DNA from 3 places in the Streptomyces herbicida genome. Region 2 is predicted to be linked to each of the others. Evidence: riboswitches for the same ligand, from Rfam matches in the RefSeq annotation. Region 2 holds a riboswitch; each other region holds the start of a gene.

Region 1 (6,255 bases), on a different contig from region 2:
CGCCGGCAAGGGCGTGAAGTTCGGCATGGTGCCGATGCCGGGGCGGACCGGGCAGTCCAGGTCCTCGATGGGCGTGGCCGACTGGATGATGGCCTTCAAGCAGAACGGCCACGCCGAGCAGGTCGGCGACTTCCTCGACTTCGTCTACAGCGAGAGGAACGTCCTCGGCTTCTCCCGCGAGTACGGCCTGCTGCCGGTCACCAGCGCCGCGTCGGACGCCATGTCCCAGTCCGCCAAGGACGCGAACCTCCACCCCTTCCTGAACCAGCTCCCCACGTCGGCGCTCTACCCGGTCGGCAAGACCTCCTGGGCAGGAGTCAGCGCCGACATCAAGAAGACCATCGGCCAGGCCGTCACCCCCGCGGGCAGCCCGGTCACGGTCCTGAACCGTCTCCAGACGACAGCGACCACGGCGGACAGCCGCGACGCGGGGTGAGGCGCTGCCCGGTGGGGGCTGCTGGCCTGGGCATGGAGCGGGAGGGGCCGGGCCGGTTCGGCCCCTCTGCGCTCCACCCCGTCGGCAAGACCCCTGGGCGGCGGCCGGCGCCGGCACAAAGAGGAACGTCGGGTCCGGGATGGACCATCGGCGGGCGTGACTCGCGGCGGAAGCGCGGCCGTCGTCCCACGGGAGCCGCTGTCAGTGGGCCGGGCTACCGTTCCCGGTATGGAGCGGGACGAGCTGGGGATGCGGGAGCGGGGGATTCTTGCGTTGGAGCGGCGGGGGTTTGCGGGGCCCGGGGCCAAGGAGCGGGCGATACGTGAGGAGCTCGGGCTCGCCCCCGTGCGCTACTACCAACTGCTGAACGCCCTGCTGGACGACGAGCGGGCGCTGGCGCACGACCCGGTGACGGTGAACCGCCTGCGGCGGGTGCGGGAGGCGCGGCGCTCCGAGCGGTGAACACCGCGGCGCTTCCGTGTGCGCCCCCCTGAGCCATGGGTGCGCCCGCCCTCCCGTGGATAGGGTCGCCGTATGGGCATCCATACGACGGACTCGACGGACCCGATGGATCCGCTGCCGACCCCCGTGACCCAGGCCGGACGGGAAGGGCTGGCGGCGCTGCTCGCACGGCCGCGCACCGCGCTGATCGGACTCGACTTCGACGGCACACTCGCCCCGATCGTCGCCGACCCCGAACAGGCCCGGGCCCACCCCGACGCCGTACCCGCGCTCGCCGCCATCGCCCCGAAGGTGGCCTCCGTCGCCGTGATCACCGGCCGCCCGGCCGGGGTCGCCGTGCGGCACGGCGGCTTCGCGGGCGTACCCGGCCTGGAGCACCTAGTCGTCCTCGGCCACTACGGCGCCGAGCGCTGGGACGCCGTGAGCGGAACCGTCAGCGCGCCGCCCCCGCACCCCGGCGTCGCCGCCGTCCGCGCCGAACTGCCGGGGTTCCTGGACCGGATCGGCGCCTGGCGGGGGACCTGGATCGAGGAGAAGGGACGGGCGGTCGCCGTCCACACCCGCCGCGCCGAGGATCCGCAGGCTGCCTTCGAGGCCCTGCGCGAACCCCTCGCCGAGCTCGCCACCCGGCACGGCCTGATCGTCGAGCCGGGCCGGATGGTCCTCGAACTCCGCCCGCCCGGCATGGACAAGGGCGTCGCCCTCCTGGAGTACGTCCGCGACATCGGCGCCGAGTCCGTGGTGTACGCCGGCGACGACCTGGGCGACCTCCCCGCCTTCGCCGCGGTCGACAAGCTGCGCTCCGACGGCGTCCCGGGCCTGCTGGTGTGCAGCGGCAGCTCGGAGGTGACGGAGCTGGCCGAACGGGCGGACCTGGTGGTGGACGGTCCGGAAGGGCTCGTTCGACTGCTGCGGATGCTCGCCGCTCAGCTGGACTGATCGGCGTCCAGCGCGTGCAGCTGGTCCAGGAACCACTGCGTCGGCGGTAGCGCCGTGGCGGCCGCGGCCAGCCGCTTCGTGCGCTCCGCCCGCTCCTCGGGGGGCATGGTCAGCGCCTGGTGCAGGGCGCGGGCCGTGCCCACGATGTCGTACGGGTTCACGGTGATCGCGTCCTCGCCCAGCTCCTCGTACGCCCCGGCCTCCCGCGAGAGCACCAGCACGCACCCCTCGTCCGAGACGACCGGAATCTCCTTGGCGACCAGGTTCATACCGTCCCGGATGGGGTTCACGAGCGCCACGTCCGCCAGCCGGTACGCGGCCAGGGAGCGCGCGAAGTCGTCCTTGACGTGCAGTACGACCGGGGTCCAACCCGGCGTGCCGTAACGGGAGTTGATCTCCTCGGCGACACGCTGCACCTCCGCCGTGTAGTCGCGGTACACGGCCAGGTCCTGCCGGGAGGGGTAGGCGAAGGCCACGTGCACGACCCGCTCGCGCCACTCGGGGTGGTCGTCCAGCAGCTGCCGGTACGCCAGCAGCCCGCGCACGATGTTCTTCGACAGCTCGGTGCGGTCCACCCGGACGATCGTCTTGCGGCCCGCGCCGATCTCCGCCCGCAGCGCCGTCATCCGTTCGGCCACGTCCGCCTCGTGCGCCCGCTTGCGCAGGAAGTCCGCGTCCGCGCCGAGCCCGTGCACGCCGATGCGCGTGCCGGCCGGGATGCCGGGGCCGAGCACCGTGTGACAGCAGTCGGTGAACGCGTCCGCCCAGCGCCGGGTGAGGAAGGCGGCGCGGTCGGCGCCGAGGATGCCGCCGAGCAGCTCGGCCGCGATGTCGTCGGGCAGGAGACGGAAGTAGTCCGGCGGGGCCCAGGGGGTGTGCGAGAAGTGGCCGATCCGCAGATCGGGCCGGAGCTGCCGGAGCATCCGGGGGGCGAGGGCGAGATGGTAGTCCTGGATCACCACCGCGGCGCCCTGAGCGGCCTCCTCCGCCAGCGCCTCGGCGAAGGCCCGGTTGTAGGCCTCGTACGACGCCCACTGGCGCCGGAACTCGGCGTCGAAGACCGGCTCCAGCGGGGTCTGGTAGAGCATGTGGTGGACGAACCAGAGCACGGAGTTGGCGACGCCGTTGTACGCGTCGGAGAAGATCGTCGCGTCGATGTCCAGCATGCGCACCTGCTGGCCGCCGGTCGCGTCCACGGACAGCCGCCGGCCGCCGTGCGAGCGGCGCACCGCCTCCCGGTCGGCGTCGCTCAGCGCGGCGCACACCCACACCGCGTCCGTGTGCGGCCCGATGGCCGACAGCCCCGAGACCAGCCCGCCGCCGCCCCGCTTGGCGTGCAGCGCACCAGCCGCGCCGTCGGGGCGTACCTCGTACGAAACCGGGCCGCGATTGGACGCGACCAGCACTTCAGCAGCACCGTGCGTGGAAGCCATACGCCTCAACCTAGCCCGGCCCGGAAACGCTCAAACGTACGTTCCACCCTGAGAGGGGGCCGTATACAGCCGTTCTCCAGCCGATCAGGCCACTCTGCGCGAGGCGTACTCCGCGATCTCCGCCATCGGGGGCCGCTCCTCCGTGTCCACCGAGTAGGTACGCGGCTCGAAGCCGTCCTCGCCCCGCTCGAACTGGGTGAGGGAGGGACGGATGAGGTGACCGCGGGCCAGCCGCAGTTGCGCCGTTCGGTAGATCGCCGCCGCCATCCGGCCCAGCGCCTGCCCGTCCTGGTGCCGGTGCTTGCGCACGCCCACGTCGACCTGGGCCAGGGCGTCCAGGCCCACCAGGTGCAGGGCGTCGACCAGCATGCCCAGCTCCACGCCGTAGCCGACGGGGAACGGGAGCTGTTCCAGCAGGGAGCGGCGGGCCGCGTACTCGCCGCCGAGCGGCTGAACGAAGCCGGCCAGTTGCGGCCAGTGCATGTTCAGCAGCGGGCGCGCCATCAGCTCGGTGACCCGGCCGCCCTGGCCCGCCGTCCTGCCGGAGGCGAGTGAATTCAATTCGGTGCCGAGTGGGCGGTCGTACATGGCCTTGACCAGGTCGACCTCCGGGTCGGTGAGCAGCGGGCCGACGATCCCGGAGACGAAGCCGGAGGAGAACTCCCTCAGGTCGGCGTCGATGAAGCAGACGATGTCCCCGCTCGTGACCAGCAGGGACCGCCACAGGACCTCCCCCTTGCCGGGGACGGCCGGAATGCGCGGCAGGATGTCGTCGCGGTGGACGACCCTGGCGCCCGCGGCGGTGGCCACCGCGGCGGTGCGGTCGGTGGATCCCGAGTCGACGACGACGATCTCGTCGACCAGCGGGACCTGCTGCATGAGGTCGTGGCGGATCACGGCGACGATGTCACCGACCGTCTCCTCCTCGTTGAGCGCGGGCAGCACCACGGACACCGACTGACCCGTCCGCTGCTTGGCGGCGAGGATCTTGTGGAGGGGGCGATCGGTCACGGACCAGGAGCGGGTGGCCAGCCAGCGCTCGACTTCTTCCAGCACAGTCAGCGGCTCCTCACGTTGTCTCGCGGTTCGGACGACTATCTCAACTGTCCTGGCCTTCGGTTACAGTCTTGAACAACGCCGATGACCATCGCATGTCGAGGGTCGTGGGCGTTTACAACCACATACAGCTCATCCAGAGGGGCAGAGGGACACGGCCCGATGAAGCCCCGGCAACCCTCCAGTCGGTTCTCGTTCTCCAGCGAGGCTCCCGGCTAGGGAAGGTGCCAAATCCGTCTCACGGCGAGATGCGTCGTGAGGAAGATGAGGAGAAAGGGCCTCGCCTCCATGGCTGTGCAGACAGTTGCAAGCACCAGCAATCCCACCGTAGACCTCGGCCCGGCCGCTGCGCTGAGCTGTCGCGAGTGCGGTCACCGGGTACCGCTCGGACCGGTGTTCGCCTGCGAGGAGTGTTTCGGCCCGCTCGAGATCGCGTACGACTTCTCGGCGTACGAAACCGAGGAACTCCGCAGGCGCATCGAGGCGGGCCCCGCGAACATCTGGCGCTACGCGCCGCTGCTGCCCGTCCCCGCGGACGTGGCCGGAAAGCCGAACCTGAACCCGGGCTGGACGGAGCTCGTCAAGGCCGACAACCTGGCGCGCGAGCTCGGAGTGACCGGCGGCCTGTATGTGAAGGACGACTCCGGCAACCCGACGCATTCCTTCAAGGACCGCGTCGTCGCCCAGGCCCTGGAGGCCGCCCGCGCCTTCGGCTTCACGACCCTCTCCTGCTCCTCCACGGGCAACCTGGCCGGTGCCGTCGGCGCCGCGGCCGCCCGGGCCGGCTTCCGCTCCTGTGTGTTCATCCCGCACGACCTGGAGCAGGGCAAGGTCGTCATGGCCGCCGTCTACGGCGGTGAGCTCGTCGGCATCGAGGGCAACTACGACGATGTGAACCGCTTCTGCTCCGAGCTGATCGGCGACCCGGCCGGCGAGGGCTGGGGCTTCGTCAACGTCAACCTGCGGCCGTACTACGCGGAGGGCTCGAAGACCCTGGCGTACGAGATCTGCGAGCAGCTCGGCTGGCGGCTGCCCGACCAGATCGTGGTCCCCATCGCCTCCGGCTCCCAGCTCACCAAGATCGACAAGGGTCTGCAGGAGCTGATCAAGCTCGGGCTCGTCGAGGACAGGCCGTACAAGATCTTCGGTGCCCAGGCCGAGGGCTGCTCGCCAGTGTCGACCGCCTTCAAGGCCGGGCACGACGTCGTCCGCCCGCAGAAGCCGAACACCATCGCCAAGTCCCTGGCCATCGGCAACCCGGCCGACGGGCCGTACGTCCTCGACATCGCGCGCCGTACCGGCGGCGCGGTGGAGGATGTGACGGACGAGCAGGTCGTGGACGCCATCAAGCTGCTGGCGCGTACCGAGGGCATCTTCGCCGAGACGGCGGGCGGTGTGACGGTGGGCGTGACGCAGAAGCTCATCAAGGACGGGGTCCTCGACCCGACCAAGACCACGGTCGTCCTCAACACCGGCGACGGCCTCAAGACGCTTGACGCGGTGGCCGGCACGGGGCTGACCGCGACCATCCGCCCGAACCTGGACTCCTTCCGAGAGGCTGGCCTCGCATGAGCGTGACCGTCCGCATCCCCACCATCCTGCGCACCTACACCGGCGGTCGGGCCGAGGTGACGGCCGAGGGCGCGACCCTCGCCGAGGTCATCGAGAGCCTGGAGAAGAACCACACGGGGATTGCCGCCCGCGTGCTGGACGACCAGGGCAAGCTGCGTCGCTTCGTCAATGTGTACGTCAACGACGACGACGTCCGCTTCGAACAGGGCCTGGAAACGGCGACCCCCGACGGCGCGGGTGTCTCCATCATTCCGGCCGTTGCCGGCGGCTGATCATTACCGTGGGTAACGGCAGTTACCGATAGTTCATCTGATTGCCTCCTCCGTGAGAGAAGCGGAGGGGGCAATTCAGTGTGGT
Region 2 (6,255 bases):
TTGACCACCAGGGTCAGCAGGAACAGGGCGAGCCCGGCTGCCATCAGCGCGGAGACGCCGAAGCCGGAGGAGTCGCCGTAGTGCAGGGCGATCAGGGAGGAGACCGAGTTCGAGCCGGTCTGCAGGATGTGCGGCTGGATGGTGAAGACCGGTGAGATGATCAGGTACACCGCGATGGTCTCGCCCAGGGCGCGGCCGAGCCCGAGCATGGTGCCGCCGATGATGCCGGCGGCCCCGTACGGCAGGACCACGCTTCGGATCATGCCCGCGCGGGTCGAACCGAGCGCGTACGCGCCCTCCCGTTCGCCGACGGGCGCGCGGCTGAACACCTCGCGCATCACCGAGCACTGGATCGGCGACACCATGAGCGCGACCACGATGCCCGCGACGAACGTCGAGGCGGTGTACACGCTGGCGGACGCGAGCGGGTCGTCCTGGTGCGCCCCGTCCACGTGCAGGAACGGGATCCAGCCGAACCAGGTGGAGAGCCAGCGGGACAGCCCGATCACTTTGCTCTGCAGGAAGAACAGCCCCCACAGGCCGTAGACCACCGATGGCACCGCGGCCATCAGGTCCACCAGCGCGATCAGGGTGCGCCGCAGCCGGGCCGGCGCGATCTCGGAGATGTACAGCGCGGTCCCGAGCGCCAGCGGCACCGACACCACGATGGCCACGACGGCGATCAGCAGGGTGCCGGTGAGTACGGCGGCGATGCCGAAGTCGTGCGTGTCGGGTTCCCAGCGCTCGGTGGTGAGGAAGGAGAACCCGGCGGTGCGCAGCGCCTGGAGGGCGCGTAGCAGCAGGAACAGGCCGACGGCCGCCATGATGGCGAGCACGGCGAGACCGGAGCCGCGCAGCGCCCCCCGGAAGAGGCGGTCACCGGCGCCCCGTGCGGTGGACAGCCGCCGTGGTGTGTCCTCGCCCGGCGCGGTCAGCGGGAGGCCCAAGGTCGTGCTCCTTTCTGGTTTCGGCTGTGCGGCGCCCGGGGCCGGAGCCGGCGCATGGGCCGGCTCCAGCCCCTTCAGGCGGACTTCTGGTGGTGCTTCGGCGTCAGTAGCTGGTGATGGTGACGCTCTTGGACTTGGCCTTCACGAAGCTGTTGCCGGCGTAGCGGACGCTGAGCGTGTGCGTGCCCTTGGCGAGCCTGGCGATGGTGACGGTGACCTTGCCGCCGCTGAGGGTGCCGCTGCCGACCAAAGTGGAGCCCTTGTAGATCCGGACCTTGCCCGTCGGGGTGACGCCGGTGGCGCTCACCTTGACGCTGACCGTGGCGTGCTTGAGGTGGCTGATCCGGGTCGGGGCGGTGACGGTCAGGGTCGGGGTGGCCTTGACGACGGTGATGGTGACGTTCTTGCTGGAGGCGGTGTGGGCTCCGTCGCCGCCGTAGCGGATGCTCAGGGCCTTGGTACCGACGGCGCCGAGCTTGGTGGTGGCGACCTTGACCGTGGCCTTGCCGGAGGAGTTCAGGGTGGCGGACCCCACCTTGGTACTGCCGTAATAGGCCGCGACGGTGCCGGTCGGCACGAGGGCGTCGGTGTGGCCGACGGTCACCGCGATCGACTCGGTGGTCCCGTACGCGGGCTTGGCCACCGCCGCCGAGGCGGTCACGGTCGTCGCCGTCTTCGCGGCGGGGACCACCACGCTGGTCGTGGTTGCGTCGCTGTTGCCGTTGATGTCAGCGGCATAGACCGTGACGGTGTACGAACCGGCCGCCAGCCCCGTCAGGTTCGCGCCGGTGCTGGCGGCGGGCACGTCCTTGTAAGCGTAACCGCCCACGGCCGCGCCGGTGCTGTCCTGCACGGTGACGCGGTAGTCGCTCACGGCGGCACCGGAAGCCGGGGCCCAGGACAGCTTGAGCGCACCGGCGCCTGGCGTAGCGGTCACGGACGGGGCCGCCGGGACCGCCGAGGAGAGGTTGCCGTCCTCCAGGCCGCCCCGCTTGACGTGCTTGTTGGTCGGGTCGGCGATGCCGTTGTAACTGACGTTCAGGAAGCCGAACTTGCCGATCACGGACTGGGCCGAGCTGGAGGCGAGCGCCGCCGTGTGGCTGTCGTCGGTCACGAAGACGTCGTAGAGGGGCTGGTTGAAGAAGACGCTGGTCGGGTCGATGGCCCGAGTGGAGACCACGTTGGAGACGTCGCGGCCGAAGGTGGTGTCAGCGAAGAAATCGGGGTTGGAGGAGATCGTGCCGTCGGCGTTCTGTATCACCGGTGCGGTGTAGGTCCCGCTGTTCGCCTCGTCCAGCGCGCCGAGGAACGCGCCGCCCGCGACGGAGGTCGCACTGCGGTCCGGGGCAGTGCCGTTGTGCTGGGCGACGAAGCTGGCGACGGAGAGCGGGACGATGTCACCGTCGTTCTCGATGACGTTGTTCAGACGGTTCTGCTGGACCGCCTTGCCGTCGTAGTCCAGCGTGTCGACGTTGCTGCCGAGCTGGGCGTCGGTGACACCGATGGCCTTCTGGAAGAAGGTGCGGGTGCCGGCGCCGGAGTTGGGGATGAACGGGTGGATCTTGACCCCGTTGATCTCCGTCAGCGCCCCGGTGTAGATGTCGTGCAGCTGCTGCTTCGTCAGCTGGGCGAGCGCGGAGCCCTTGGCTGCGTAGCCCACGGCGTCCCGGGCGAAGGGGATCGCGGTCAGCGCGGTGCCGGAGACCGCGGGCGCGCTGGTGTTGCGGGCGAAGTCGATCTGGTCCTGGATGTTCACCGTGCCGTCGTTGGCACTGGAGGAGACGGCGTAGTTGCCGCCTGCGACCGAGTCGCTCAGGGCGAGGCGGCCGGCATTGGCGCCGTTGGGACGCAGGAACGTCGGCCCGCTCGTCCGGGTCTGGATCTGCGAGGTCGTGGAGCCGGTGCCGGGCTCGGTCGCGTCGTAGGACGCGAGCGTGTAGCCGTCCGCAGTGACGGCGGTCGCGGCGTAGCTGGTGCCGTTGACCGTCTCACCGGCCAGCGCGTCCAGGACGTCCTGGGTGACGTCCGAGCCGACGCCGACCAACTGGTGGGCGGCGATCCCCGCGCCGGGATCGGCGAACGCGGTACCGGAGGTCAGGACGAGAGGGGAGGCGAGCGTGGCGACGACGACAGCGATCGCCACGACGGAGGTACGTCTCAGACGCATGGTTGAACTCCTCGGAAGGCGGCCCACGGGCAGGCAGCATGCGCGCGGGAACAGCGAGCGCGGGTGCGGCGGACGCAGGCACGGGAAAGCGGGAAAGCGGATGACCGCAGGACTGAAACACCGGAAGCCGAACGGCCGTGGGCCGAACGTCCGGGAGAAGGATTCGCCTAGGCGTGCCCGCGCACGTGGGGGTCACGGCCGGGAGGAGTGAGCGCGCGTGTGAGTGTCGGTTCAGACTCAGCAGCAGGCCACGGCGACGCCGGGGCAACAGCTCGCGCTGCGCACGCGCATCAGGTCGACGGCGCGACGCCGCGTCAACGCCGGGGTGGATGTCCGAATCACGGCGGGAACAGTAGCAGCGCCTCTCACAAGAACAACACAAATTCGGCAGCGTCTCGTATGCCGATACGTAGTTGTTCGGACGTGACTGGTTCGCCCTGATTTGCACACGTCGATTTTGAGACGGTCCCATCCCGCATCTTGTCGACTGTACTTTGGCCAACCAGAGGGGCAGTCGTGGGTGGAGCACGGCAGGCGGACCCTGGCGGGCTCGGAAAGTCATCACCGAGCCGCGAGCCGACATCCCTCCCCGGGGCGGTGCTGCAGACGGGCCTCCATTGCCGCCGAGATCCTGGCCGAGCTGGGCCTGCACATATGGTTGTCCGTGCAACAGCCGCGCCTGCGCAGGTCATCCCGCCAGGGCGAACTCTTGACGCCGAGAGAATTGTCGATCTACGGTGAGCGCGAGCTACGAGTTCCGGTGATCAAGCCCTGGCTGGCCGGACGGCAACCCTCGACGCAGCGGGGTGCCCCAGGTGAAGGCTCGGCGGATTTCCCTGTTCTGCAAGTGCGTTTCCTTCGGCCCGTGCGCCGACGACACCCCCAGGAGGACGGCGTGGCAAGTGGCCTCGTGCTGTGCTCCCGACGTCATGTGGATCTGCTGCTGGTCTGCAGCTGTCTCTGTCAGAACTGACTGAGCCGTCGGCGGGAAACGCGCCGACGCATCGTCAACTCTCTTTTCCTTCACCTTCCCACGCGACAACGCGCGCCGTCCGGCAGGTCCAGCCCGGCGCGGCTCCGTCGCGTACCCGCCCATGCGGAAGCGGAGACCAGCCATGACACAGCACATCACGCCCAGATCGCTCCGAACCGGCCTCGGCGCCCTTTCCTTCGGTACGGCGTTCCTGGTGGCCCTGACCGGATGCACCAGCACCAAGGACGGCGGCAACGCGGCCTCGATCAAGGCGCTGACCATCGGCACGACGGACCAGGTGACCAGCCTGGATCCGGCGGGCGCCTGGGACGCGGGCTCCGGCACCATCGAGACCGAGGTCTACTCGACCCTGCTCGGCGTGAAGAACGGCTCCACGGAGGCGTCCCCGGACCTGGCCACCGGTATCAAGCTGACGGGACCCAAGGAGTACACGGTCACCCTCAAGAAGGGCCTGAAGTTCGCCAACGGGCACCAACTGACCTCCTCTGACGTCAAGTTCAGCTTCGATCGCACGCTGAAGATCGCCGACGAGAACGGCCCGTCGTCGCTCCTGTACAACCTCGCCTCCGTCACCGCCCCGGACTCGGCCACCGTCGTCTTCACCCTCAAGTCGGCCAACGACACGCTGTTCCCACAGGTGCTGTCCACGGCGGCCGGCTACATCGTCGACGAGCAGGTCTTCCCGGCGGACAAGATCCTCGACGACAAGTCGGTCGTCGCGGGCAAGCCCTGGAGCGGGCCGTACGGCGTCACGAGCTACGACAAGAACTCCCTGGTCTCCTTCACCGCCAACAGCGCCTACCAGGGCCAGCAGGGCACCCCGAAGACCAAGAACATCCAGCTCAAGTACTACACCGACGCCAGCAATCTGAAGCTCGACGTCCAGCAAGGGGGCATCGACGCCGTCTACCGCACCCTCACCACCGCCGACCTCGACGACCTGGCCAAGAAGAAGGACATCAAGGTCCACACCGGCTCCGGCAACGGCATCCGGTACATCGTCTTCGACTTCCAGACCCAGCCGTACGGCACCAAGTCCAAGAACGCCGACAAGGCCAAGGCGCTGGCCGTACGGCAGGCTGTCGCCGACTCCGTCGACCGGGCCCAACTCGCCCAGCAGGTCTACAAGAACAGCTTCCAGCCGCTCTACAGCTCGGTGCCCGACGGCCTCGCCGGAGCCACACCCGCCTTCAAGTCGCTCTACGGCGACAAGAAGGGCGGCCCCGACAAGACGGCAGCGGCTGCGAAGCTGAAGGCGGCGAAGGTGAGCATCCCGGTCACCCTCAACCTGCAGTACAACAGCGACCACTACGGCTCGTCCTCGGCGGACGAGTACGCGCTGATCAAGACCCAGCTGGAGGCCACCGGCCTGTTCAAGGTGAACCTGCAGTCCACGGAGTGGACCCAGTACGGCAAGGACCGCGTCAAGCACCTGTACCCGCTGTACCAGCTCGGCTGGTACGCCGACTACCTCGACGCCGACAACTACCTCTCGCCCTTCTACGCGGCCAACAGTTGGGTCGCCAACGGCTATGACGACCACGCCGTACGCGCGCTGATCAAGAAGGAGGAGACCGAGACCGACGCGGCCAAGCGGACCGAACTGCTGAAGCAGGCCCAGGACAAGGCCGCCGCGCAGGTGCCGCTGCTGCCGCTGCTGCAGGGGTCCACGGCGATCGTCACCCGCACCGACGTCAGCGGAGTGCCGGATGAGCTGAACAGCGCTTACCAGTTCCGCTGGACGGGGCTTGCGAAGAAGTGAGCGCCCTGACACAGGACACCCCCGGCGCCGTCACCACTTCGGGCGACGGCGCCGCCGGGTACGGACTCGCCCGCTACCTGGTGATCCGCTTCCTGCTCATCATCCCCACCGTGCTGGTCCTGGTCAGCCTGGTCTTCTTCCTGATGCGTGCCACCGGCGACCCGATCAGCGCCGCCTTCGGCGATCGGCTCACCCCGGACCAGCTCCAGGCCAAGCTTCATCAGGCGGGCTACGACCGGCCGTTGTTCACCCAGTACCTGGACTATCTGAAGTCCCTGGTCACCGGCGACTTCGGCCACACGGTCACCGACAACCAGCAGGTGACACACGTGCTGGGCACCTATGGCGCCGCCACCGTCGAACTCGCCTTCTACGCCCTGGCCGT
Region 3 (6,255 bases), on a different contig from region 2:
TTCGCCTCCCTCCCCGGGGTGTTCGGTTCGAAGGAGTCGCGGTAGGGGAGCGCGAGGTGGCCCTGCGGTGGGCTGACGGCGTCGCCCCTGCCCTGGCCGGTGGTGGTGGTCAGGGAGTAGACGTAGCCGGGCTGGAGGGTGAGGGAGAAGTGCCCGTTCTCGGGGGTCGCGTCACCGGTGTGCACGAAACCGCCGGAGGTGCTGCCGGACTTGAGATCGGTGGCCCAGATGTGCACCGTGCCGGTCGGAAGTCCACCGGTGACGGTGAAGTCGGCGGTCTGGGCGCTGCTCGCGGTGGAGGTTTCCAGGATGGTGCTGTACGCCGAGTCGTCCGGCGACTTCAGCGTGACGTAGCTGCCGCCCGTCCGGTCCCCGCCGAGGTAGCCGCTTGCCTTGTCGACGAACGTCCAGCCCGGCCGCGTGACCTGGGTGACCTGGGCCGTAGTCCAGAGGCTGGTGCCGATGTCGTACGCCCCGGACCACGGCTGGTTCGCCACCGCGAGACCGACCGTGTCGTAGGGCAGGTTGGGGTAGATGGCCGCCAGCAGCGGCCAGTTGAGGTAGGCGGTGAACTTGCCGTCGAGGTAGCCGCGGGTGATGGAGCGGATCAGGGCGCCGGCGCCGGTGTTCTCGTCCAGGGAGCCGTTCTCGCTGGCCCACAGGGGCTTGCCGGTGGTCTGGGCGTTGGCCGAGCTGTGGCAACTGTTCGCGGTGCCGCCGTCGCCGCCCTCGCAGGGGTAGTGGACGCCGACGACGTCGACGGACTTGGCGAAGTCCGGGTCGGAGACGATGTCGTCCGCGACGTCCAGGCCCGAGTCGGCCGCGACGATCCGCACCGGGAGGTGCCGGGCGGCGAGCGCCGCGTGCAGCTTCTCGTACCAGGCGGTGTCATAGCCGCGCTCGTTCCAGCCGCCCAGGTAGTCGATGTCCAAGCCATGCTGCCGGGCGCAGCCCACCCAGGCGGTCAGATAGTCGATCATCTCCTGGGACCAGAAGTGGCCGCCGCTCGGGGAGTTGTCCGTGTTGCCGATCCAGCCGGGGGCGCCCCAGGCGAGGCCGTAGAGCTTGAGATGCGGGCTGCGCTTCTTGGCCTGCTCCATCAGCCACCACTCGTAGCCGCTGTCGCAGTGCACGTTCCCTCTGGTGTGCTCGATGCTGGGCTCGGACCCGTCGGTGGAGTTGGTGTCGCCGCCGATCTCCACCTTGAGCAGCTGCAGGGAAGCGCCGTAGCCCGGTTTGAAGAGGTAGTCCAGGATCTTGCCGCGCTGCGGCTCGGGATAGTTGATGAGCAGCCGCGAGTTGCCTCCGCCGCCGCTGATGGCGCCGATGCCGTCGAAGGTGCGCCCGGTGCCGGAGCCGTCCACCATGATGTCGGTCCTGCCCGGAACGGGTGCCTCACCGACGAAATCGATGCGGTCGATGGTCACCGCGGTGCCACCGGAGGCCTCGTTCTTCCGGCCGGTCGACGTGAGTGTGAAGGTGTGCGGGCCGTCGGCCAGCCTGGGACTGGTCCACAAGGGGATGTCGCCGGTGCGGGTGGCGCTGTAGAGGTCTACGTCGACGGGGGTGCTCCCGTCGACGGATACGGCGGCGATGCCATGGCCGGGGTCGGTGACCGCGCGGAAGGTGAGCTGGGTGCCGGTGAAGGTGAAGTCGACCGAGTCGCCGGCGTGCTCGGTCCAACTGTTGGTGCCCTCATAGGGATTGGCGGGCGCGCCTTCGCCGCGCGCGTGGCCCCAGCCGGAGCCGTGGTAGTCGAACTGGTCCCGACCGCTTCCCTGGACCGAGTCGTCCACGGTGACGGTGGTGGCGGTGTCGCCGGCGCCGACACCGTCGGCCCCGGCTCTTGCCGTGGCGGACAGCAGCAAGAGTGCGGTGAGGAGCACGCCGCCCAGTCTGGGCGCACGGCTCCGTACGGACTGGGACATGCGCTCTCCCGGTGTGGGGTGACGGAAGGAACAGCTCCGCGCACAGTGCTACAGGAGCCCACGCAGTCAGACAATGGTCCAGACAATATTCAATAGAAGGTTGCACCTAGCTCATGCGATTACGGCCGATGAGGCTCTGTCCCGCCGGAGGCGGAGTCACTTCGCGTTGGAATGGAAGCTCGCTGCGGATGGGTTCGAGGCTCCCCTCTGAGTTGGAGCAATCGCCGAGGAAAATCCGTCGGCCGTGGGTTCGCGTCCCACCGGCTCCACTTCAGCAGGGCCCCTGACCTGCGGAGATGTTCCTCGCAAGGTGTCGGAGAGTCAACTCTGCTACAACGGACTGAATCCGCAGCCGGCGAGTCCGATAGCGGAGCAACCTGAGTGGGTGTCGTGCCGCTGACCTGCACGGATGATTCGATTGCACGTTTCCTGACTCGGCCCGGGGTGTTGGGGCGGCGGTCGGAGCCGAGAATTCGGACGCTGACGCAGGTATCCAGCAGCATCCACGATCGTCTCGGGCTGTGGCCCGAAGGGATCGCCTCCGGGCGATGTTCGGCGCCAGGAACGGCCCCGTTACTGGTTCGATGTGCGCGTTGTTTCCAACAGTTCGGCGTGTTGGAAGCGGTGCCGTGTGACAGGTTCGGGGGTGGACTTGTTTGGGGTGAGAGGCGGTCGCCGGGTTGAGTTTGTTGTTCGGTGGCGCGCCGTATGGGGGAGGCAGCATGGTCGACAGCAGCCGCGGATACGTCAGAGACCGGCGAGGGTGCCGCCACTGGGGCCCGCATGGCGCGGCAGGGCTGCTGGTGCGTCAGGGGCCCCGGTTCCTGCTTCAGCGGCGATCCTGGTGGGTTCATCACGGCCGCAGCTGGGGCATCCCCGGCGGTGCGCTGGACATCGGCGAGAGTCCGTGGGAGGGGGCCTGCCGGGAGTTCGTCGAAGAACTGGGCACTGCTGCGACGGTACGTCACCTGTTGACGTTCGTGGACGACCACGGCGGATGGACGTATCACACCGTCGTCGCGGACCTCCTGGCGCCGCTTTCTCCACGCCGTGGAGACGGGGAGGGAGCCGCCTACCGTTGGTGCACGCCCGCCGAGATGGGCTCGCTTCGTCTGCACCCCGGGTTTGAGGCCACCTGGCCTCGGTTGCTGGCGGAGTTGGACCGAGCCGGTGGCGCGCCGGCGTAGTGCGCGCAGGCCTGGACGAGCAGTTCCTGCCGGGCCCTATCGCGTATTCGGATGCTGCCGCGAAGCAGCCGGACGCCGTTACCAGGGGTTGATGCGCGCTTGCCTCGACGAGTCGTGGAGGGCACGCCGAATAGGGGGACTGACCTGAAGCGGCGTCACGATCGGGCATGGGGAGCCGGCGGGCCGACTGGCTGGACAACGAGAGGCTCTCCGTCCTGGAGTCCTTGCGTGGCCGCGTCGAGGCCCCGGACAAGGGTTTCGTCCAAGCAGGTGCCGCCGTTCCCCCGGAACGGCGGCACCCGTGGTAGGAGGAGAACCGGCTCCCCTCCGGTGTTCTCCTCGTGGTCCTCCCCGGTGGCGGCTCAGCCGTGCGACAGCCGCACCGTCTTGCGGAGTGTCTTGGCTCAGTGCATGTCCTGGACGACCGTCTCGAGGAGCTGCTGCGCCGTCATACCGTCCCGGGCCCAGCCACGTCCTACCCTCGCGGACAGCTGCAGGGTGACCTCGCCGATCCGACCGGGTGGGCGAGTGCGGCCAGGACACGCGGTTCCAGCTCCTCCTGGCTGCGCCCGAGTGAGCGTCGTCCTCGGGCGGCGTGACCTTGGGACCGCCGCCGGGCGTCCAGGTGTACCGGGCGGTGGTCACGATCACAGCACCGACGAGGCCGTTGGCGCGGCGCAGCTTGGTGCCGCCCGCCTCGCACTGTCGACGGTCACGCAACACGACCTCCTGGTCAGGAAGGGCGTGAACAACATCTCCGACCCGCCTGCCGCGGTTCGACCTGGGTGCGGCCGATCACGGAGCTGGACGTCTACCGGCACGCGCACGCCGAGATCATCATGGGCAGTGCCGATGCGCTGCTGGACGGTGAGGTGAACGCCGCACCCCCGGGGGCGTCGGCCGCCGTGTCGTCGGCGAACGGCCCGGGCCGGTTCCTGCCCGCCACCGAACTCGCCTAACGCGTTGGCACGGTATTCAAGGGCGACGAGCCACCGTTGATCCTCTACTGCAGAGGCGGCATCTCCGCCGTCGGCACGGTTCTCGCCCTCACGCTCCTGGGCCGTCGGGACATCGCCTTGTATGACGGTTCCCTGGAGGAATGGTCCCAGGATCCGTCCTGGCCGCTCGCGACGGGCACCTGTGTGCTGGGCTCACGCCGCGTCAGGCACCGGGTCGGTCCTGGCCGGGAAGGCGGGGTGGTTGCCGAGCCGGCGTACGTAGTCCCGGAGCCGGGGGTGCGAGCTGAGGGTGTCGGCCGGGCCGAGATGGACGAGCGCCACCCACAGGTCTACGTCCGCTGCCGTCAGAGCCTCGCCCAGCGCATACGGCTGCCCGGCGAGCCGACGCTCCAACAGTTCCAGTGCCGCCGATCGTTTTGAGGACTCGGCGACCGGGGTGACATCCCGATCCAGCAGGTCACAGAGGGCGTCGATGTCCGCGGCGAGGGTTGGCGGGCGCAGCGCGGAGGGGCAGGCTCCGTCGTGACCGGACAGCAGGCCCGCGAGGTCGCGGAGGATGTCGGGGGTGTGGTTGCTGACGATGCGCCCGCTCCACCGGTCGCGTAGCGCGGGCGCCTTCAGTGGTCCGTCGTAGTGGTGCACCGTGGCTTCGTACGCGCGGCGCAGTGAGGCGAAGGCGTCGGGTGTCTCGGCGGGGTGAGCCAGGAGTGTGGTGGCGACCGAGTCCTTCAGGCCGAGCAGGTCGAGGCTGATGGAGATGCGCAGCGAGCGGGGACAACTCCCCGACAGAAACAGTTCGTAGCGGTGCGGTGCCGGGTAGAAGCCGCCGGCCAGACCGACGCCGATACGGCTGTGGAAGAGGTGGGGGAGGGGGGACGGTACGGCCGCGCTGGGGCGATGGCCCGAAGCGGACGAACTCTGGTTGCCGGCATTGGAGTTGTCTGTGCTGGAACTGGGTGAAGTTGTCTCGGGCATGACTCTCCCTTTGGGAACGAGCAAGCTACCGCCGCCTTGTGGGCACCGGCGGCCGAATGCGGAGCGACTGAGCTTGCCGCACCGGTCCGGATGGCGCGGACGGGTGGCGGATCAGTAAGCGCTGGAGACCCGCGACAGATCGATGTGCAGGCGCCTCGTCAAGTCGTTCCAGGGCATTCCCACCAGTCCCACCTCCGGCTCGCGAGACGCGAGACCACGCTTGCCCCGCCGCACCGGCGGGACCCGGTCGTCACCCGGGGCACCCCGTCGCGGTGGAAGGGTTGCCTGTCAGCGGGCCGGGGCCGATGACCACATGAGCGGGGCGAACCCGCGCCGTGGCGCTGACAATCGTGACCGTCCCCGTCAGTTTCAGTGAGCTCCGTGACGCCGTCAAGAAGGCCGAGCATGCGGTCTCACCTGGTGGTCACGCGGATTGACATTCTTTTCGGTACCTGCCTAACTTGCGGCTCAGACCGAGATGCCCCAGGGGCGGAGAAGTGATGGTGACAGCGATGTACGCAGCTGACGGGACGGCCGCATGGCGGCTCCGCGGCCGCGTCGTGCTGTGCACGGACCGCTCCGTCGACCTGCTGCGCGTCAACAGCGCGCTGTGTACGGTCGCTTGCCGCGCCCTCTGTCAAGGCTGACGGCTCTCTGAGTCTCTGACGACCACCGCTGTCGCGGTGCGCCCTCTCCCCGCCCAGCCCCCGCATCGCGTGTACCCGTGCGTCGCCTCGTGCCGAGCCGTTCCCGCGCGGTGTGGTGCTGCCGCTTTCCGCGGTCCTGGGTGTCCGTAACCGATGGAGCCCTCCATGAGTGAACCTCCCGGCATCGCTGTGTCCTCCGGATCAGCACCGCCCGCCGAGGCGATCCCCCGCCCCGACACCCCCGCCGTGCCGAAGCCCCTGGCGGCGCAGCGAGTCCTTCCGCTCCGGCGTCCCGGCCGCTGGATCATCACGGCTGCCGTGCTCCTGCTGGTCGCCCAGATCACCCACGGGCTGGTGACCAACCCGTTCTACCAGTGGGACCGCTTCCGCTACTGGTTCCTGCGCCCCACCGTCCTCGACGGGCTGGTCATCACCCTCGAAGTGACCGCGTTCAGCGCGGTGTTGGGGCTGCTCGGCGGGATCTTGATCGCGCTGGGGCGGCTCTCCGGGAGTCCGGTGCTGCGTGCGGTGAGCTGGGTGTACACCTGGCTGTTCCGGT

The links. Region 2 has a riboswitch for S-adenosylmethionine ahead of Q8A52_RS47080 (ABC transporter substrate-binding protein). Riboswitches for the same ligand answer to the same signal wherever they lie in the genome.
Region 1: it holds a riboswitch for S-adenosylmethionine, as region 2 does, so the genes downstream of both, thrC (threonine synthase) here and Q8A52_RS47080 (ABC transporter substrate-binding protein) in region 2, are expected to answer to the same signal.
Region 3: it holds a riboswitch for S-adenosylmethionine, as region 2 does, so the genes downstream of both, Q8A52_RS26135 (glutathione S-transferase C-terminal domain-containing protein) here and Q8A52_RS47080 (ABC transporter substrate-binding protein) in region 2, are expected to answer to the same signal.

Annotation. Positions count from the first base shown of each region.
Region 1 covers NZ_JAUYWJ010000002.1:556,298-562,552, reverse strand. The annotation lists gene Q8A52_RS06300 (extracellular solute-binding protein) at 1-436, shown strand, start outside; gene Q8A52_RS06295 (DUF3263 domain-containing protein) at 665-898, shown strand; gene otsB (trehalose-phosphatase) at 971-1,837, shown strand; gene Q8A52_RS06285 (alpha,alpha-trehalose-phosphate synthase (UDP-forming)) at 1,825-3,270, opposite strand; gene Q8A52_RS06280 (glucosyl-3-phosphoglycerate synthase) at 3,355-4,326, opposite strand; SAM riboswitch class I at 4,456-4,597, shown strand; gene thrC (threonine synthase) at 4,615-5,898, shown strand; gene Q8A52_RS06270 (ubiquitin-like small modifier protein 1) at 5,895-6,170, shown strand.
Region 2 covers NZ_JAUYWJ010000045.1:16,656-22,910, reverse strand. The annotation lists gene pstC (phosphate ABC transporter permease subunit PstC) at 1-947, opposite strand, end outside; gene Q8A52_RS47085 (Ig-like domain repeat protein) at 1,051-3,114, opposite strand; SAM riboswitch class IV at 3,861-3,970, shown strand; gene Q8A52_RS47080 (ABC transporter substrate-binding protein) at 4,230-5,870, shown strand; gene Q8A52_RS47075 (ABC transporter permease) at 5,867-6,255, shown strand, end outside.
Region 3 covers NZ_JAUYWJ010000013.1:29,324-35,578, forward strand. The annotation lists gene Q8A52_RS26120 (NPCBM/NEW2 domain-containing protein) at 1-1,928, opposite strand, end outside; gene Q8A52_RS26125 (NUDIX hydrolase) at 2,651-3,115, shown strand; gene Q8A52_RS26130 (hypothetical protein) at 3,901-4,074, shown strand; partial or broken gene Q8A52_RS48935 (sulfurtransferase) at 4,111-4,212, shown strand; gene Q8A52_RS26135 (glutathione S-transferase C-terminal domain-containing protein) at 4,267-5,049, opposite strand; SAM riboswitch class IV at 5,261-5,405, opposite strand; gene Q8A52_RS26140 (amino acid ABC transporter permease) at 5,862-6,255, shown strand, end outside.